2 regions of the Pseudomonas medicaginis genome follow, and region 2 is predicted to be linked to the other one. Evidence: riboswitches for the same ligand, from Rfam matches in the RefSeq annotation. Region 2 holds a riboswitch; the other holds the start of a gene.
What was found. Region 2 has a riboswitch for cobalamin ahead of cobO (cob(I)yrinic acid a,c-diamide adenosyltransferase). Riboswitches for the same ligand answer to the same signal wherever they lie in the genome.
Positions count from the first base shown of each region.

Region 1: it holds a riboswitch for cobalamin, as region 2 does, so the genes downstream of both, cobW (cobalamin biosynthesis protein CobW) here and cobO (cob(I)yrinic acid a,c-diamide adenosyltransferase) in region 2, are expected to answer to the same signal.

Region 1 is NZ_OZ221631.1:2,743,176-2,752,666, reverse strand. Features, by position in the region: gene cobN (cobaltochelatase subunit CobN) at 1-2,471, opposite strand, end outside; gene cobW (cobalamin biosynthesis protein CobW) at 2,475-3,539, opposite strand; cobalamin riboswitch at 3,639-3,853, opposite strand; cobalamin riboswitch at 4,063-4,285, shown strand; gene ACMTA2_RS12225 (CbtB domain-containing protein) at 4,387-4,575, shown strand; gene ACMTA2_RS12220 (CbtA family protein) at 4,587-5,282, shown strand; gene ACMTA2_RS12215 (cobalamin biosynthesis protein) at 5,279-5,683, shown strand; gene cobM (precorrin-4 C(11)-methyltransferase) at 5,760-6,506, shown strand; gene nfuA (Fe-S biogenesis protein NfuA) at 6,628-7,212, opposite strand; gene ACMTA2_RS12200 (fatty acid cis/trans isomerase) at 7,328-9,491, opposite strand, start outside.
Region 2 is NZ_OZ221631.1:5,699,409-5,708,899, forward strand. Features, by position in the region: gene cobU (bifunctional adenosylcobinamide kinase/adenosylcobinamide-phosphate guanylyltransferase) at 1-513, opposite strand, end outside; gene ACMTA2_RS24935 (cobyric acid synthase) at 644-2,095, opposite strand; gene cobD (threonine-phosphate decarboxylase CobD) at 2,092-3,084, opposite strand; gene cbiB (adenosylcobinamide-phosphate synthase CbiB) at 3,077-3,985, opposite strand; gene bluB (5,6-dimethylbenzimidazole synthase) at 3,982-4,632, opposite strand; gene ACMTA2_RS24955 (cobyrinic acid a,c-diamide synthase CobB) at 4,629-6,005, opposite strand; gene cobO (cob(I)yrinic acid a,c-diamide adenosyltransferase) at 6,017-6,628, opposite strand; cobalamin riboswitch at 6,723-6,931, opposite strand; gene ACMTA2_RS24965 (hypothetical protein) at 7,091-7,675, shown strand; gene ACMTA2_RS24970 (PQQ-dependent sugar dehydrogenase) at 7,793-9,103, shown strand; gene ACMTA2_RS24975 (C40 family peptidase) at 9,273-9,491, opposite strand, start outside.

The DNA of each region.
Region 1 (9,491 bases), 3.0 Mb from region 2:
GCGTCCAGCCGCGGAGCCACGATGGATCGCAGGTTTTCAATGATGCTGCCCACCACCTCCCAACCCGGCGCGTCGAGCTGCTCCACTGCACCATCCAGCGCCTGCTCGATCAACTGTGCCGCGAACAGCTCCAGGCGCTCGCGGGTATCACCGGCGGTACGCCAAGGTTCGGCGCTGACCTGACGCAACGCCTCGGGACGGTCGCCAGCCCAGGGATCGGCCAAGGCACAGTCCAGCGGATCGAAACCCAGCCCGAACGCCTTGGCCAGCGCCCGCAACAGGCTCGACTGCGCGCCTTTGCCGTCGCCCCGGGGAATGCGCAGCAACGCCAGCAACGTGTCGATGCGCAACCGCCCGCTGGGCGACTCGCCAAAAATGTGCAGGCCGTCGCGGATCTGCGACTCCTTCAAGTCGCACAGGTAGGTGTCCAGGCGTGGCAGCCAGATCGCCGCGTCGGCCTCGCTGTCGAGGGCGACATCCAGTTGCAGCTCGCGGTCGATGTGGGTTTCGCGCACCAGGTCGAGAATATCCCGCTGCAACTCCCGGGCGCGGCGCGGATCGAGTAATTGCGCGTCGTAATACTCATCCGCCAACAACTCGAGGTGACGCAACGGCCCATAGGTTTCGGCCCGGGTCAGGGGCGGCATCAAGTGGTCGATGATGACCGCCTGGGTGCGACGCTTGGCCTGGGCGCCCTCACCCGGGTCGTTGACGATGAACGGATAGATATTCGGCAGCGGCCCCAACAGCACGTCCGGCCAGCAGTTTTCCGAGAGCCCGACGCCCTTGCCCGGCAGCCATTCAAGGTTGCCGTGCTTGCCGACGTGAATCACCCCGTGGACGCCGTAGGTGTGACGCAGCCAGAAATAAAACGCCAGGTAACTGTGGGGCGGCACCAGGTCCGGGTCGTGGTACACCGCACTCGGGTCGACCTGGTAACCCCGCGCCGGCTGGATGCCGACGAACGTCAGGCCCAGGCGCAGGCCGGCGACCATCAAGCGTCCCTCGCGGAACATCGGATCCCGCTCGGGCGAGCCCCAGCGCGCCAGCACCGCTTGGCGATTGGCTTCGGGCAGTGCGTCGAACAAGGCCTGGTACTCGGCAAGGGCCAGGCTCTGGTGACAGGGACGCAAGTCGAGGCTGTCCAGGTCGTTACTGACCCCGCCGAGCAATTGCTGGATCAACGCAGTGCCGCTCGCCGGCAGTTCAGCCGGCAATGGATAGCCTTCAACCTGCAGGGTCTGCAAGATATTCAAGGCCGCTGCCGGGGTGTCCAGACCCACACCGTTGCCGATGCGTCCGTCGCGGGTCGGGTAGTTGGCGAGGATCAGCGCCACACGCTTTTGGGCATTGGGCAAACGCGCCAGGGTGGTCCAGCGTCGGGCCAGCTCGGCGACAAAGTCCATGCGTTCGGGCGTGGCGCGGTAGCAGACCACATCGCTCTGGCTGCGCTCGCTGCGCCAGGCCAGGTCCTTGAAACTGATCGGGCGGCTGATGATCCGGCCGTCCAGTTCCGGCAAGGCAATGTGCATTGCCAGGTCCCGCGGGCCCAGGCCCTGCTCGCTGGCACGCCAGCCAGGTTCGTTGTCCTGGGCGCAAATGGCCTGGATCACCGGGATGTTGCGGCGAAACGGCCGCAAGTGCGGGGCTTCAGGGCTGGATTGAGCGAAGCCGGTGGTGTTGAGGATGACCCCTGCCTCCACCTCGTCCAGCCAGTCCTCTACCTGCGCAAGGCAAGCCGGCTCCTTCAGACTCGCCACGGCAATCGGCAACGGATTGAGCCCGGCGGCGTGCAGGCGCTGGCAAAACACGTCGATGAACGCGGTGTTCGCCGCTTGCAGGTGGGAGCGATAAAACAGCACCGCCGCCACCGGCTGCCCGACGCTCCAATCGGTTTGCCAATCGCCAAGGCTGGCGCTGGTTTTCAGCGGGTGATAGATCGCCGTGCGTGGCAGGGCCTGTGGCTCGGCCCACGGATAATCGCGGCCGAACCATTGACTGCCGAGGTTGTGAAACAGGTCCAGGGCATTGCCCAGGCCGCCCTGGCGCAAGAACTGCCAGAGCCGGTCGCGGTCCGCGGCGGCCACGTTGCTCAGGTCACTGAGTTCCGGGTCCGGTCGATCGTCCCCCGGCACCAGGATCAACTTCACTCCGCGCCCGGCCAACGCCATCAGCCGTTCGATGCCGTAGCGCCAATAGCCGATACCGCCGTGCAGCGACAGCAGGATGACCTTGGCGTGGCGCAGCACGTCTTCGAAATACAGGTCCACCGAGGCGTGGTTCTGCACCTGCATCGGATTGGCCAGGCGAAACTCCGGGTAGTCGTCCGGTAACTGCCGCGCCGCTTCGGCCAGCAGCGCCAGGCTGGAGTCGCCGCTGCACAGGATCACCAGTTCGGCGGGGGTTTGCCCCAGGTCGGCAATGTTGTCATCCGACACGAAACCGCCGGGCTGGGTCCTGAGCAGGTGCATGGCTCAGGCGCTGAGGGCGGCGCGCAACTGCGCTTCGAGCAGTGCGGCATCGAGCGCCTGGCCGATCAGCACCAGGCGGGTGACCCGCGCTTCCCCGGCGCCCCACTGGCGGTCGAAATGCTTGTCGAAACGCGTGCCGACGCCCTGGATCAAAAGGCGCATCGGCTTGTTCGGGATCGCCGCGAAACCCTTGACTCGCAGTACGCCGTGCTGGACCACCAGTTGCGTCAGTGCGTCGAGCAACAGGCTTTCGTCGGCCTGGGGCAATTCGATGGAAATGGAATCGAAGGCGTCATGATCGTGGTCATCATCGTCGCCATCGTGGTGGTGATCGTGATGGCTGTGGCGGCCGTCGATGTGTTCTTCGGAACCGGCCCCCAGGCCGATCAGCACATCCAGCGGCAGGCGACCGCTGCTGGCTTCGATGACCTTGACTGCCGGTGGCAGCTCTTCGGCGACTTCCAGGCGAACTTTGGCCAGGTCTTCTGGGCTGATCAGGTCGGCCTTGTTGAGGATCACCAGGTCGGCGCTCGCCAGTTGGTCGGCGAACAGTTCGTGCAGCGGCGATTCGTGGTCCAGGTTCGGGTCGAGTTTGCGCATGGCATCGACCTGGTCGGGGAAAGCAGCAAAGGTGCCAGCGGCCACGGCCGGGCTGTCGACCACGGTGATCACCGCATCGACGGTGCAGGCGCTGCGGATTTCCGGCCATTGGAAGGCCTGGACCAGCGGCTTGGGCAGGGCCAGGCCAGAGGTTTCGATGAGGATGTGGTCGAGGTCGCCACGCCGGGCCACCAGTTCGCGCATCACCGGGAAGAACTCTTCCTGCACCGTGCAGCACAGGCAGCCGTTGGCCAGTTCATAGACGCGGCCGTTGGCTTCCTCTTCGGTGCAGCCGATGGAGCACTGCTTGAGGATCTCGCCGTCGATGCCCAGCTCGCCGAATTCGTTGACGATCACGGCGATACGGCGGCCCTGGGCGTTGTCGAGCATGTGCCGCAGCAAGGTGGTCTTACCCGAGCCGAGGAAACCGGTGACGATGGTGACAGGGAGTTTGGCCAGTGTTTTCATCGGATGCCCTTTGGCAAGGTGGCGGGCAAACGGGACGACAACCGCTGGCACAGGCGTGCGCGGAAGATTTCGCCACCGGATCACCCCGCCCGGTTGTAGTGAAAAATCTGTCTCGAGGCAGGTCTCCTGGCTGACGGCGGGCCAATCTTTCGACTGGCAATTGCTGCGCCTTCCCGTGCGCCTTGCGTAAAAAGGCATGCACAGTGGCCTTGCAGAAACCTCACCGTTCACAGTTGCGGGGGCAGCCGCGGCTTTGACCGCGTTCCCTTCTTAGCTTCGGCGCAGGCCGAAGAACCTCGAAGGCGCAAGGCTACGCAGGGTGTGGGGGCGGGTCAATCTCCGCAAGTAAGTTCTGCGGTGTCCTTGCTACCGCCATCGCGAGCAAGCTCGCTCCCACATTGGATCTGCATTGGTCTTGAATTTTGGGCCCGGCGCAAATCCTTGTGTGGGAGCGAGCTTGCTCGCGATTGGGCAGCGCAGCGGCCCTCTCTCCGCATTGACGCCCGCCCCCCGCCCATGCTCTCCTGTGCGCCTAGTTACGGGTGCCCTTCACAGGGTGAAACGGGAAACCGGTGAATCGTGTGCTTTACTCCAAGGCCACGTCAGTCCGGTGCTGCCCCCGCAACGGTAAGCGAGCGAAGCGTCTGAACCACTGTGTCCCAGGACATGGGAAGGTGACGCTTGCAGGCCAGGCGCAAGCCCCGCCCCTCGCGAGCCCGGAGACCGGCCCATGACTCATGCATCAACAAACCCGCGGTGGGCGGGCGCTGTTCGAACCTTGGCGGGCTTTCGCCCGGGGTCTCATCGCGCTCGCTTCCCCCGCGGAACAAAATCAGAGGGAAGCGCCATGTCGACCATCAGCAGCACCGCCCGCACCGCCAGCAGCAGCACCACCTTGAGCCAACGCCTGAGCGCCGCGATCCTGGCGTCGATCCTGGGTGCGGGGCTGGTCTATTTCGCTGGCTTTTCCCACATCGAAGCGGTGCACAACGCCGCCCACGACACCCGCCACAGCGCCGCCTTCCCCTGCCATTGAGAACTGACGACATGATCAAGCGTATTGTGCAGACCGCCGGTTTCAGCGGCTTGCTGGCCGCCCTGCTGCTGACCCTGTTGCAGAGTTTCTGGGTATCGCCGCTGATTCTCCAGGCGGAAACCTTCGAGAAGGCTCCGGCGGCCGAGGTCCATGAACATGCCGACGGCGTTGCTCACACTCACGACGCCGAAGCGTGGGAGCCGGAAGATGGCTGGCAGCGCGTGCTGTCCACCACTGGCGGCAACCTGGTGGTCGCCGTGGGGTTTGCCCTGATGCTGGCGGGCTTGTACACCTTGCGCACACCGACGCGCACTGCCCAGGGCCTGCTCTGGGGCCTGGCCGGTTATGCCACGTTTGTCCTGGCGCCGACCCTCGGCCTGCCCCCGGAACTGCCCGGCACCGCGGCGGCCGACCTGGCCCAGCGGCAGATGTGGTGGATCGGCACCGCGGCATCCACGGCGGTGGGCATCGCCCTGGTCGCCTTTGGTCGGCATTGGCTGCTGAAACTGCTGGGCGTGGCGACGTTGCTGGTGCCCCACGTCATCGGAGCGCCGCAACCCGAAGTCCACTCGATGCTGGCGCCCGAAGCACTTGAGAGCCAGTTCAAGATCGCCTCGCAGGTGACCAACGTCGCATTCTGGCTGGCCCTGGGCCTGATCAGCGCCTGGCTGTTTCGCCGTGACGGCCAGGCCCACCACGACGCATGAGCAACAGGCCGATGCTGGTGGTCGGCCTGGGCTGCCAGCGTGGTTGTCCGGCCGGCACGCTGCGGGCCTTGCTCGAACAGACGTTGCGGGCCCATGGCATCGAGCTTCACCAGGTACGAGCCCTGGCCAGTATCGACCTCAAGCGTGACGAGCCCGGGCTGCTGGAACTGGCCGGGCAACTGGCCCTGCCGCTGACCTGCTTCAGTGCCCGACAGTTGGCCGGCTACGAACAACGGCTCAGCCACCGCTCCGAGATCGCTTTCGAGCGAACCGGCTGCTACGGCATCGCCGAAAGCGCCGCCCTGGCCATGGCCGACCAGTTGGGCACGATGGCCGCGACGCTGTTGATTACTCGCCAAACAGGCCCCAAGAGCACGTTGGCATTGGCGGTCGTGGCGTAAATCCCGATAATCGTCGCCCAGGATCATGAGCGATCTTCATCTGGCGGCGCTCACCCACCTTTCACAGGAGCCGGTCATGACCGTGTACTTCATCGGCGCCGGCCCCGGCGACCCGGACCTCATCACAGTCAAAGGCCAGCGATTGATCCGCCAATGCGCGGTGATCATCTACGCCGGCTCGCTGGTGCCGACCGCCGTTCTTGAAGGCCATCGCGCCGAGCAGGTGATCAACAGCGCCGAGTTGCATCTGGAACAAATCATCGAATTGATCAGGAACGCCCATTCCAAGGGCCAGGACGTGGCCCGGGTGCATTCTGGCGATCCAAGCCTGTACGGCGCCATCGGCGAGCAGATTCGTTGCCTGCGGGAACTGGACATTCCTTTCGAGATCATCCCGGGCGTGACTGCAACCTCAGCCTGCGCCGCCCTGCTGGGCGCCGAACTGACCCTGCCGGACATCTCCCAGAGCCTGATCCTCACCCGTTACGCCGATAAATCCCCGATGCCCGCTGGGGAGGAACTGGGCAGCCTGGCGCAGCACGGGGCGACCATGGCGATTCACCTGGGGGTCAACCACCTGGAAAAAATCGTCAGCGAACTGCTGCCCCACTACGGCGCCGACTGCCCGATTGCGGTGATCCACCGGGCGACGTGGCCGGATCAGGATTGGGTGATGGGGACGCTGGCAGATATTGCCGAGAAGGTGCAGGCCAAGGGTTTCCGCCGAACGGCGCTGATCCTGGTGGGAAGGGTGCTGGGCAATGATGTGTTCAGCGCGTCGTCGCTGTACCGCGCCGGGCATGCGCATCTCTATCGGCCCTGACACAATCGGCAGAGCCAACTTGGGAACCCCTGTGGGCACAGGCTGACGACTGAAACTAGTGTGGCGAGGGAGCTTGCTCCCTCGCCACACGCCGTTTCTTTCTATCCGCAGCGAACACCTATCAGTAGTAGGCGTTTTCTTTCTGCGTGTGGTCGGTCACGTCGCGTACGCCCTTGAGCTCCGGGATACGCTCGAGCAAGGTGCGCTCGATGCCTTCCTTCAAGGTCACGTCCGCCTGGCCGCAGCCCTGGCAGCCGCCGCCGAACTGGAGCACGGCGATGCCGTCTTCCACCACGTCGATCAACGAAACCTGGCCGCCGTGGCTGGCCAACCCCGGGTTGATCTCGGTTTGCAGGTAATAATTGATACGCTCGTTGACCGGGCTGTCGGCATTGACCATCGGCACCTTGGCGTTCGGTGCCTTGATGGTCAGCTGGCCGCCCATGCGGTCGGTGGCGTAATCGACGACCGCATCGTCCAGGAAGGCTTCGCTGAACGAGTCGATGTACGCGGTGAAGCTCTTGAGCCCCAACGCGGTGTCTTCGGGTTTTTCTTCCCCCGGCTTGCAGTAGGCAATGCACGTCTCTGCGTACTGGGTGCCGGGCTGGGTGATGAAGATGCGGATTCCGATGCCTGGGGTGTTCTGCTTGGACAGCAGGTCGGCCAGGTAATCGTGGGCGGCATCGGTAATGGTAATAGCGGTCATGGAAACTCCTCGCAGGCTTGCCGGCAGTTTACGCCAATCATCGCGCCGGACAAAGTCCTAGTATTTTTGTCAGGAAAGCATCCGACGGCACGGAGTTTGCCGCCGGACCTGTCGATCAGAGGTTCTGGTAGCGATTCATATCGAGCACACCGCTTTCCACAGGCTCCGTCTCCTGGATGTACTGGCTCAGGTCATGGAAGTAATGCCAGAACTGCGGATGACTGCGACGAATGCCCCAGCGATCGACGATCCGCTCGAACGCCGGCGCATCCTGGGCACTTTCCATTGCCTCGACGAACGCCGGCACTTGCCCGGCCGGAATGTTGAACATGAAGTTCGGATAGCTGCTGAGCACGCCCGGGTAGACCGTGAGCGTGTCCAGCCCCGGCTGGTAGCGCGCCTCCTCGCCCAGCAGGAACGCCACGTTGCTGTGGGCGCGGTTGCGCAACAGGCTGTAGACCTCTCGGTGACCGCTGGCGGTTTCGATGCGCAGCAGGGTCGCTTCCGGAAGTTGGTCGATTACCTTGAGCCCCGCCGCCGGGCGCGACACCAGTCGGCTGAGGGCCTGCTCGGCGTTTTGCAGTGTCGAATCGATGTTCGGGCGCGAGCAGTAGGCCCCGTCGCAACGGTTGATCGGATCGGGGTGCGCATTCAGATCGCCATAACGGGCCAGCAACTGCTGGGTGAAATCACGCTTGGGGTCACGTTCGTCAAGCTTGAGAGCGGTCGGTTTGTCATCGTCGATGGCCTCGTAATCGAGCCACATCTTGAATTTGCCGCCGGCCTGGTACCAGTCGTCAAGGTAGCCCTCCCGGGAGTCGGCCGGCATCAGGCGCAGGAAGTTCTGCTCCGCCCCATTGCGGATCAAATCGAAATACAGCCGGGTCTGGGCCTGGTGGGACACGTTGCCGAACACATCGAAATTCACCGCCAACTGATAATAGGTACGCTCCAGCAACGGGAAGTCGAACAACCACATCGTCTGCGGCACCTCCCCGATCAGCCCCTTGGTGACCGAAGCACTGTCGAAATGCCGGAAAATGCTCAGCAGTGCGTTGTCGTTGCCCGCCCACAGCGTCGACCAGCTCGGCGCCGGCAACTCGGCATAGCTGTCACGGCGCAGGGCTTCGTACTCGTTGCGTTTGTCGCGATAGTCGATCCACAGGCTGACGACGCTGCCCACATCGTCGTTCTGCCCCGGCATTGCCAGCAGCGGCGTGGCCTGGCCTCGGTAGTTCGGGTCTGTAATGTACAGGTCATGTTCGGGGGCCTGGAACAGTGCCCAGAAATTGTCGCGAATCACGTCCGTGGCAATCTGGCCCCGGCACACCGGCCCACGAATGAACGTACGCACGAAATACTCGGCGTTATCGAGCATGAACTGGTAGCGAGCCTGGGCCGGGATCGCTTCGAAGGTGGAAAACGGGTTGGCCCGGCGCTCCGGACCGTAGCCCGGCAATGCGGTAACCTGCCATTTGCCGCTGTAGAACAGACTTTTGATCCGCGCCATCTTCGCCGCGCTCAAGCCATAGGTGATATGGGTCTTGTGCACGATCACCCCTTGCACCGGCCAGAGCCGGTAATAGACGCGAGTGCCGGGATCGTCGTTCGGACGGCGGGTGTTGATCAGGTCAATGGGTTGGCCGGTGGGCGTGCGCGAACGCACCCACTGGAAGAAATGCCCCGGCTCGCCGCCCTTGAAATAGATGTGCGCCAGGAACCAGTGTTCGAACAACCAGCGGCCCACCAGGCTTTCCCGGGCGCCAGGGGCATTGAGCAGGTTCTCCCACTGCACCACCTGCAAGGCTTCGGCGGCGCTGGGTGCCAGGGCTTGCTGGTCGATCGGGGCACCGGCGGCCAGCCAGCGTTGCAGGGTCTGGTATTGCTGCTCGGTCAGGCCGGTGACCGCCAAAGGCATGCCTTCCCTGGGATGAGCACCTGCATATTCGTCGAATTGACCCGGCATCGCGCAACTGTTGTCACGTTCGAGGCCCAGGACGATGTCTTCCGGCAGCTTGGCGTTGGGCTGCAACGGCGTGCGGTGACCCAACTCCAGCATGCGCGCCATCAGCGCAGCCTGGCTGCCCTGGGCGTCAAGCACTGAGTAGAAGCCCTTGCGCTGCCAGGCGCGTGGGCCGGAGGCGTCATAGAACAAGCGGGTCGGATCGGCCGCCTGGCGCCGCTCGCCGTCATACACCGACAGCTTGCTCGCCCCCCGCGCCGCGCCTTCGCCACTGCCCAGGTTCAACTGGCAAGCGGAGTCGTAGCAGGCATGACAA
Region 2 (9,491 bases):
ACTACCTTTGAGAGTCAGGGGCAGGCCGGCGACGGTCAGCACGACGCGCTGACAACGTTCGGCCAGGGCTTGATGCAGCCAACCGGCTTCATCGACATAACGGCGAGTCAACTCGCCCAGCGGCACGACACCCATGCCGGTTTCGTTGCTGACAAAAATGATTTCACCGGGCAGCGCGGCCAGGCTGTCCAGCAAGGCTTCGCGCTCGGCATTCAATGATTCGGGGGCGTCGAGCATCAGCAGGTTGGTCAGCCACAGAGTCAGGCAATCCACCAGCAGGCAGCGGCCAGGCGCGGCGTGTTCTCGCAGCACTCGGGCCAGGGCCACGGGCTCTTCCACCAGCGCCCATTCGGCCGGGCGCCGGGCACGGTGCTGGGCGACACGGGCGTTCATCTCGCCGTCCAGGGGTTGGCTGGTGGCGATGTAGGTCACGGGCAACTGGCTGTCGGCGGCGAGTTTTTCTGCCAGGCGGCTTTTGCCGGAGCGGGCGCCGCCCAGGATGAGTTGGAGCATGGTGCATTACCTTCAAAATTGGTGCCGTGGCGGCTGGCCTCATCGCGAGCAAGCTCGCTCCCACAGGAGATTGTGAACACCGTCCCATTGTGGGAGCGAGCTTGCTCGCGATGGGGGCCTCACAATCACCCTAGATCCCACAGAGTTCACGCAACACCCCAACATCCAGATGCCGCTCCACCAGGTCCGCCAGGCGCTCGATGTCCCGCTCGCGCAACCCGTGGTAATCCACCGCCTGTACATCCAGCAACCCCGCCCAGCGCAACAACGCGCAGCTAGCTTCGGGGGACTCGAACAACCCATGCAGGTAGGTAGCAAAAATCTGCCCATCCGGACTCCGGGCACCATCGCAACGGCCATCATCCAACTGCACAGCCGGGTGTTCCAACGCTGGGCCTGTGGTCACGCCCGCATGGATCTCGTACCCACCGACCTCGGCCTCTTCCAGCGCCAGTCGCCCACGCACATTGCGCAATTGCTTCTCGTGTTCCAGGGTCGTTTCAAAATCCAGCAGCCCCAGCCCGGCACTGGAGCCGGCGGCGCCTTCGAGCCCCAACGGATCGTGGACCTGCTCGCCAAGCATCTGCAAACCGCCGCAAATGCCCAGCAGCTTGCCGCCGTAGCGCAGGTGTCGCTGCAACGCGGTTTCCCAGCCGTTGGCGCGCAGGTAGGCCAGGTCGCTGCGCACGCTTTTCGAGCCCGGCAGGATGATCAGGTCGGCCGGCGGGATCGCCTGGCCGGGGCCGATGAATTGCAGGTCGACCTGCGGGTGCAGGCGCAGCGGATCGAAGTCGGTGTGATTGCTGATGCGTGGCAGCACCGGCACCACCACCTTGAGCACCTGTTCGGCCTTGTCGGCCTGGCGCTGGTCGAGGCCGTCCTCGGCTTCCAGGTGCAGGTCCATCACGTAGGGCAACACCCCCACCACCGGTTTGCCGGTACGCGCCTCCAGCCAGTCCAGCCCCGGTTGCAGCAAAGCGATGTCGCCGCGAAAGCGGTTGATGACGAAGCCCTTGACCCGCGCCTGTTCGCTGGGGGACAGCAACTCCAGGGTGCCCACCAGATGAGCAAACACCCCGCCACGATTGATATCGGCGATCAGCAGCACCGGGCAGTCCACCGCCTCGGCAAAGCCCATGTTGGCGATGTCACCGGCGCGCAGGTTGATCTCGGCTGGGGACCCGGCGCCTTCCACCATCACCACCGGATAGGCCGCGCTCAAGCGCGCGTGGGAAGCCAGCACCGCCTGCATCGCGATGGCCTTGTAATCGTGGTAGGCCACGGCGTTCATGCTGGTGACGGCGCGGCCATGGATGATCACCTGGGCGCCGGTGTCGCTGTTGGGCTTGAGCAGCACCGGGTTCATGTCGGTGTGCGGCTCAAGGCCGGCGGCCTGGGCCTGCACCGCCTGGGCCCGACCGATCTCGCCGCCGTCGGCCGTCACCGCGCTGTTGAGCGCCATGTTCTGCGGCTTGAACGGCACCACGCTGACGCCCTGGCGCCGGACCCACCGGCACAACGCCGTGACCAGGGTACTTTTGCCAGCATCGGACGTGGTGCCTTGCACCATCAACGTGGTCATGGAGTGTCCTTGGCGTAGGCCTCGAAGGCGTGTTCGAGGCGCAGGAATTCGCTGTCGTCGGCCGGCAGCCCGAAGCGCAGGCTGCTGGTGGTCACGAACAGGCGCAGGAGAATGCCGCGATGGGCCATGAAATCGTGAAGCCCTTGGGCGTGTTCGGTCACCAACCATTGGAAGAGTCCGCAGCCGCCCTGAGGCTTGAAGCCGTGCCGCTCGAGCAACAACGCCAAGCGTTGGCTGGTGGCTTCGCAGCGTTGGCGCTGGTACACCTGGGCAGCGCTGTCCAGCAGGCACGCCTGGCCCAGCACCCGGGTCGGCCCGCTGACGACCCAGGGTCCGACTTGTTCGGCGAGCAACCTGAGCAAGCGGCGCTCGGCCAATACAAAGCCCAGGCGAACCCCGGCCAGACCAAAGAACTTGCCGAACGAACGCAAGACGATCAGCCCGACCAGATGGGTGTGCGCGGCCAGGCTCAGCGCCGGCGTGACGTCCATGAAGGCCTCATCCACCACCAGCCAGCCCCCGCGCTGGGCCAGGCGAGCATGCCAGTCCAGCAAGCGCTCGGGCGCCAGGCTCAGGCCCGTGGGGTTGTTCGGATTGACCACCACCAGCACGTCGAGGCTGTCGAGGAAGAAATCCACTTCCGTTTCCAACACTTCGCGCACGATATAGCCACTGCGGCGCCAGGCTTCGGCGTGCTCGGCGTAACACGGCGACAAGACGCCGACCTTGCCGCTGCGACGCAGGCGCGGCAACAGTTGGATGGCCATCTGCGAACCGGCCACCGGCAGCACGTCCAATGCGCCGTAGTAATCGCAGGCGGCCTGTTCCAAGCCGTCATCGGTTTCCGGCAGGCGCGCCCAGGCCCGCAAGGGGATCGCCGGGACGTCGAACGGCCAAGGCGCGAGGCCACTGGACAAATCGAGCCAATCGGCCTCGGCAATGCCGTATTGCCGGGCCGCGTTGCGCAAGCGTCCGCCGTGCTCAAGCATAAAACTCAGCTCCCAGGCAGAGAATCAGCAACCACAACCATACGCCGCGCTGGACCAATTGCCAGCCGCGATCAATGGAATCGGCACTCGCCGGCACGCCTTCACCCAACGGCGGACGCTGGTGCAGTTCGCCGTGGTAAACCGCCGCCCCGCCCAGTTCGACCCCCAGCGCACCGGCCCCGGCGGCCATCACCGGCCCGGCGTTGGGGCTGTCCCAGGTGGGCCCCTGGCGGCGCCAGCACTTGAGGGCCAGGCGGGTCTTGCCGAGCAGCGCGTAGGTCAACGCCACCAGGCGCGCCGGAATGTAGTTGAGCCCATCATCGATCTTGGCGGCGGCCCAGCCGAAGCGCTCGAAGCGTTCGTTGCGATAGCCCCACATGGCGTCGAGGGTATTGCTCAACCGGTACAACACCACACCGGGCGCGCCGGCCACGGCGAACCAGAACAGCGCGGCGAACACCGCGTCGCTGCCGTTTTCCAGGACCGATTCGGTGGCGGCGCGGGCCACGGCGGTTTCGTCCAGCTCGCGGGTTTCGCGGCTGACCAGGTAGCCGACGCGCTGGCGCGCCTGGTCAAGATCGCCGCTGCGCAACGCCTGGGCCACCGGTTCGACGTGCTCACCGAGGCTGCGCAGGCCGAGGGCACAGTACAACGCCAGGATCTCCACCAACCAGCCCACCATCGGCGCCCACGACAGGGCCGTGGCCAGCAGCGTCAGCGGCACCACGGCGATCACCCACGCCGTCACCCCGTGGCTGCGCCAGCCGCGTCCGCCGGCGTTGAAGCGTTGTTCGATGCGATCGGCAAAGCCGCCGAATGCCACCAGCGGATGCCAGCGCCGGGGCTCGCCCCACAGCGCATCCAGCGCCACTGCGGCGGCACTGAGCAACGCCACACTCATGGGCTCACTCCCCAACGGTTTTCATACAACAGTTCATTGAGCGGACGCGGTTGCGCCCAACCTTCCAGGGCGAGCATCGGCGCCGGGTAAAAACCTTCGACCGGGCCCAGGCAGAGGATCGCCAGCGGCTTGGCCCCGGCGGGCAGGCCCAGCAGGTCGGCCAGGGCCTGGGGTTCGAACAGCGATACCCAGCCCATCCCCAGCCCCTCGGCGCGGGAGGCCAGCCACAGGTTCTGGATGGCGCAGGACAGCGAGGCCAGGTCCATTTCCGGCAAGGTCCGGCGACCGAAGATGTGCCGCTCGCGGTCATCCATCAACGCCGCCACCAACACCTCGGCGCAATCGTTGATGCCTTCGACCTTGAGCGTCATGAACGCATCGCTGCGCTCACCCAAGGCCTCGGCGGTGCGGATGCGCTCCTGTTCCACCAACCGGTGGATATCGCTGCGCAAGGCGCGATCGCTGATGCGGATGAACCGCCAGGGTTGCATCAGACCGACGCTGGGCGCCTGGTGCGCAGCCTCCAGCAACCGACGCAACAGAGCCGGCTCCACCGTACCACCGCTGAAATGGCGCATGTCACGGCGCTCGGCGATGGCGCGGTAGATGGCCTCGCGTTCGGCCTGGGAGAAAGTGTTGTCGGTCATGGCCTCTTCGCGAGCAAGCCCGCTCCCACAGGGTTCAGGTGATCAAATGTGGGAGCGGGCTTGCTCGCGAAGGCGGCCTCAAGGCCAGGCGCAAACAGCCCGGCGATCGCTCGCGGATTCGACGGGAAATAAAAGTGCACATAGGAAGCCGTCATCCGCCCCTGCCGGAAAACCGCCTCCGCCCCGCGCCCACCATTGGGACTGTGCCCACGGGCAATCGGCTCAAGCTCCGTGCTGGTCAACGAATGATGGTAAGTGTGCCCACGCAGGGTGCCTTCCGGCAGCTCCACCGATTGCAGCGCCAGGGCCGCCAGGCGTTTTTGCATCTGCGCCTCACCGGCCAGCAAACCCAGCAGTTCGGCACGGGTGCCGTCGACGTCTGTCAATGAATCCAGCAGATACAGCATGCCGCCACACTCGGCGAGCAATGGCTTGTCGGCTGCATGGTGAGCCCGGATCGCTGCCAGCATCGGGGCATTCTCAGCTAACGCAACGTGATGCAGCTCGGGGTAACCGCCGGGCAGGTACAGACTGTCAGCCTCAGGCAGTTCGGTGTCATGGATCGGCGAAAAAAAGCGCAACTGCGCACCCATGGCCCGCAGCAGATCGAGACTGGCGCCGTAGGTGAAGGCAAACGCCTCGTCGCGGGCAACGGCGATGCGCACACCCTCGAGCAACGGCTCGGGATTGATCACCTCAGGGGCCGCGAATTCGACGGCAGGCGGCAGCGCGACTTCGCAGCTGCCGGCCAAGGCATCGGCCGCCGCGTCGAGGCGCAGGTCGAGGTCGTTCAACTCACTGGCCTGGACCAACCCGAGATGACGGCTGGGCAGCTCGATCCCGGTCTCCCGGGACAGCGCGCCGTACCAACGCAAGCCTTCGGTCAGGCTGCCTTCGAGCAATTGCGCGTGGCGCAAGGTGCCGACCCGGTTGGCCAAGACCCCGGCGAACGGCAGGTCCGGTTGATAGCGGGCCAGGCCCAGGGCCAGGGCGCCGAAGGTCTGGGCCATGGCCGTGCCGTCGATCACCGCCAGCACCGGCACGCCAAAATGCCGCGCCAGGTCGGCGCTGGACGGGGTGCCGTCGAACAGCCCCATCACCCCTTCGATCAGGATCAGGTCCGCTTCGGCGGCGGCTTCCCACAACAGCCGGCGGCTTTCCTGCTCGCCGACCATCCACATGTCCAATTGATAGACCGGCGCGCCGCTGGCCCGCTCCAGGATCATCGGGTCGAGGAAGTCCGGGCCGCACTTGAAGACGCGCACCTTGCGTCCCTGGTTGCGATGCAACCGGGCCAGCGCTGCGGTGACGGTGGTCTTGCCTTGGCCCGAGGCCGGCGCTGCGATCAGCACCGCCGGACAGTGGCGGGTCATGGCAGCATCGCTCACAGTTCGACGCCTTTCTGTGCCTTGATACCCGCCTGGAATGCGTGCTTGATCATGCCCATTTCAGTCACGGTGTCGGCCAGCTCAATCAGTTCGGGCTTAGCGCCGCGACCGGTCACCACCACGTGTTGCATCGGCGGACGGGCCTGCAGATCGCTCAGCACCTGATCGAGGTCGAGGTAGCCGTGCTTGAGGGCGATATTCAATTCGTCGAGCACCACCAGGCCGATGGACGGATCACTGAGCAATTGCCGCGAGACGGCCCAGGCCGCTTCGGCGGCGGCGATGTCGCGCTGGCGGTCCTGGGTTTCCCAGGTGAAGCCTTCACCCATGACATGAAAACGCACTTGCTCCGGGAAACGGCGGAAAAACAATTCTTCACCGGTGCTGTTACGACCCTTGATGAACTGCACCACGCCGCATTGCATGCCATGGCCCATGGACCGGGCCAGCATGCCGAACGCCGAGCTGCTCTTGCCCTTGCCGTTACCGGTCAGCACCAGCAACAAACCGCATTCGTTCGGCGAGTTGGCGATGCGTTCGTCGATCACGGCTTTCTTGCGCAGCATGCGCGCCAGGTGGCGCTCATCGCGATCAGACGTATCGGTCATGAGGGAGTCGGTCATGGGGGCTCTCCGTTGGGATTGGATAACGGCGGGCGGGCACAAAAAAGGACGGCAACAAGCCTGGCATCGCCCACCGTGATGCCGTTGGATGGATCAGGCCGGTCTCCGGGCTCATGAGCGGCACAATGCCGGTCTGTGCGCCTTCCCATGTCTGCGACACAGTGGCTTGAGCACAGCGTTGACTCATTTACCGTTGCGGGGGCAGCGCCGGGTTCGTATGCACTCACCGGCTTCCCTGTTTCACTCTGTCGGCCACGGCCACAGAGCACCTGAAACAAGCGGCGAAGGTTAGAGGGTTGGGGGTGGAGCGTCAATTAAAGCCGCCACGGCTTATGTACCGAACATTGGCCCGGATCAATAAAGTGACGTCAATCTTGTGCCACGCTGCGGCAAGTGATATCAAATAGGCATCACGACCCGATATCACAAGAACAAGAGGGCAAAAACATGCAAGGCATGCTCATCAGCAATCCAAAGCTGGAATTCCTGCGTCCGGTACTGGAACGCTGGTTTGATTGCATCGACCGCTACAATGCCGTGCGCGGCGATAATGACACGCCCTATTGGTTCGATGAACGGGCCAACCTTGGCTTGCTCTCGGCCGCCGCCTGGATGGCAGAGATGGTGACGCTGCAGAACGCGCCGACTCGCAAGCAGAATGAAGAAGGCGAACGTAACGTCAGCGCCGATCTGTTTATCGCCAGCACCGAGGAACGCGCCTTCATCCAGGCCACCCAACGCTGGCCCAAGGTCAACAACCTGAACCTGACCCAGCCACTGTCGGAAGCCACCAGCGATGCCAAGCGCATCAGCTACGCCAGCGACCTGAAGCTGGGCTGCCTGTTCGTCTCGCCGCAAAAAGCCCAGCAAAGCGCCACACCCGAAGAACTGCAGGACATGATCGACGACCTGCAGAAGGAAAACACCTGCGCCGTGGCCTGGTACTTCCCTTACGCCTATCGCAAGCTGCGCAACGAAGCCGGGCAGTACCACCCTGGCATCGCGGTGCTGTTCAAACAGGCCCATGGTTGATTCATTGCACACAAGAAGCTGTGGGAACCTGCCTGGCTGACTGGCCTACCCACAGTTGAACCATCGCGCGTCTACGCTTCTCTATGAATAACCACATGCATTCATAGGGAAGCCAGCATGCTCAAGCCACCCCACCTTCTGATCGTCGCCCTTGCCACCGGGCTTGTCGCTTGTGGCGAGTCTTCCACCCTGCAAGTCTCCGATGGCACCGGCCCCGCGCCAAAACTGCCTGAACCGAACAAGACCCTGATCCCCACCGTCAACATCGCCGAAGCCATCGGCTGGCCGGAGGGGGCCAAGCCGACCGCGGCCCCGGGCCTGCAAGTGGGGGCGTTCGCCGAAGGGCTGGACCATCCGCGCTGGCTCTATGTGTTGCCCAATGGCGATGTGCTGGTAGCCGAAACCAACGCCCCGCCCAAGCCGGACGACGCCAAGGGCATTCGTGGCTGGGTGATGAAAAAGGTCATGGGCCGCGCCGGAGCCGGGGTGCCCAGCCCCAATCGCATCACGTTGTTGCGCGACACCGATCACGACGGCGTTGCCGAAACCCGTACGGTGTTCCTGGAAAACCTCAACTCGCCCTTCGGCATGACCCTGATCGGCAATGACCTGTACGTGGCCGATACCGACCGACTGATCCGCTTCCCCTACAAGGATGGCGACACGCAAATCAAGGCCCAGCCGACCAAAGTCGTCGATCTGCCCGGTGGCACCCTCAACCACCACTGGACCAAAAACGTGATTGCCAGCCGTGACGGCAGCAAGCTGTACGTCACCACCGGCTCGAACAGCAACGTTGCGGAAAATGGCATGGAGGCCGAAGAAGGTCGCGCCGCCATCTGGGAAGTGGACCGTGCCAGCGGCAATCACCGGATCTTCGCCTCGGGCCTGCGCAACCCCAACGGCTTGGCCTGGGAGCCCCGCAGCGGCGCGCTGTGGACAGCGGTCAACGAGCGGGATGAGATCGGCAGCGACCTGGTGCCGGACTACATCACCTCGGTCAAGGACGGCGCCTTTTATGGCTGGCCCTATAGCTATTACGGGCAGAACGTCGATACCCGGGTCGAACCCCAGAACCCGGCCCTGGTGGCCAAGGCCATCGCTCCGGACTACGCCGTGGGGCCCCACACGGCATCATTGGGCCTGACCTTCGCCGAGGGCAGCACCTTGCCCGCACCGTTTACCGAAGGGGCTTTCGTCGGCCAGCACGGCTCCTGGAACCGTAAGCCCCACAGTGGCTATAAGGTGATTTTCGTACCGTTCAATGGCGGCAAACCGGTGGGGCAACCGGTGGATGTGCTGACCGGGTTCCTCGATGCGGACGAGAAAGCCCAGGGCCGGCCGGTGGGCGTGGTGATTGATAAACAAGGCGGGCTTTTGGTGGCCGATGACGTGGGGAACAAGATCTGGAGGGTGTCCGCTAAATAAAACTGTCCACCTTTGTGGCGAGGGGATTTATCCCCGCTGGGCTGCGAAGCAGCCCCAAAATAGCTGCCTGGTTGCGAGTCGCCTGACACGCCGCGATTTGCGGTAGTGGGGCTGCTGCGCAGCCAGCGGGGATACCCCCCGTCACAAAGTGCATCCGCGCAACGCCATCTCAGGGATTACGCGCCAGGTGCTCCGGTTGCAACACACGCTTGGCGCCCAGGTAAGCCTTCTGCCAATAAGCCTTGGACAGGCTGTCGAGCTTGACCGTGCCACCCGTGGCCGGCGCATGCACGAAGCGCCCCTCGCCGACATAGATCCCCGCGTGGCTGACCTGGGAGCCGCCGTTGGTGGCGAAGAAAACCAGGTCACCGCTCTGCAACGCGTCCTT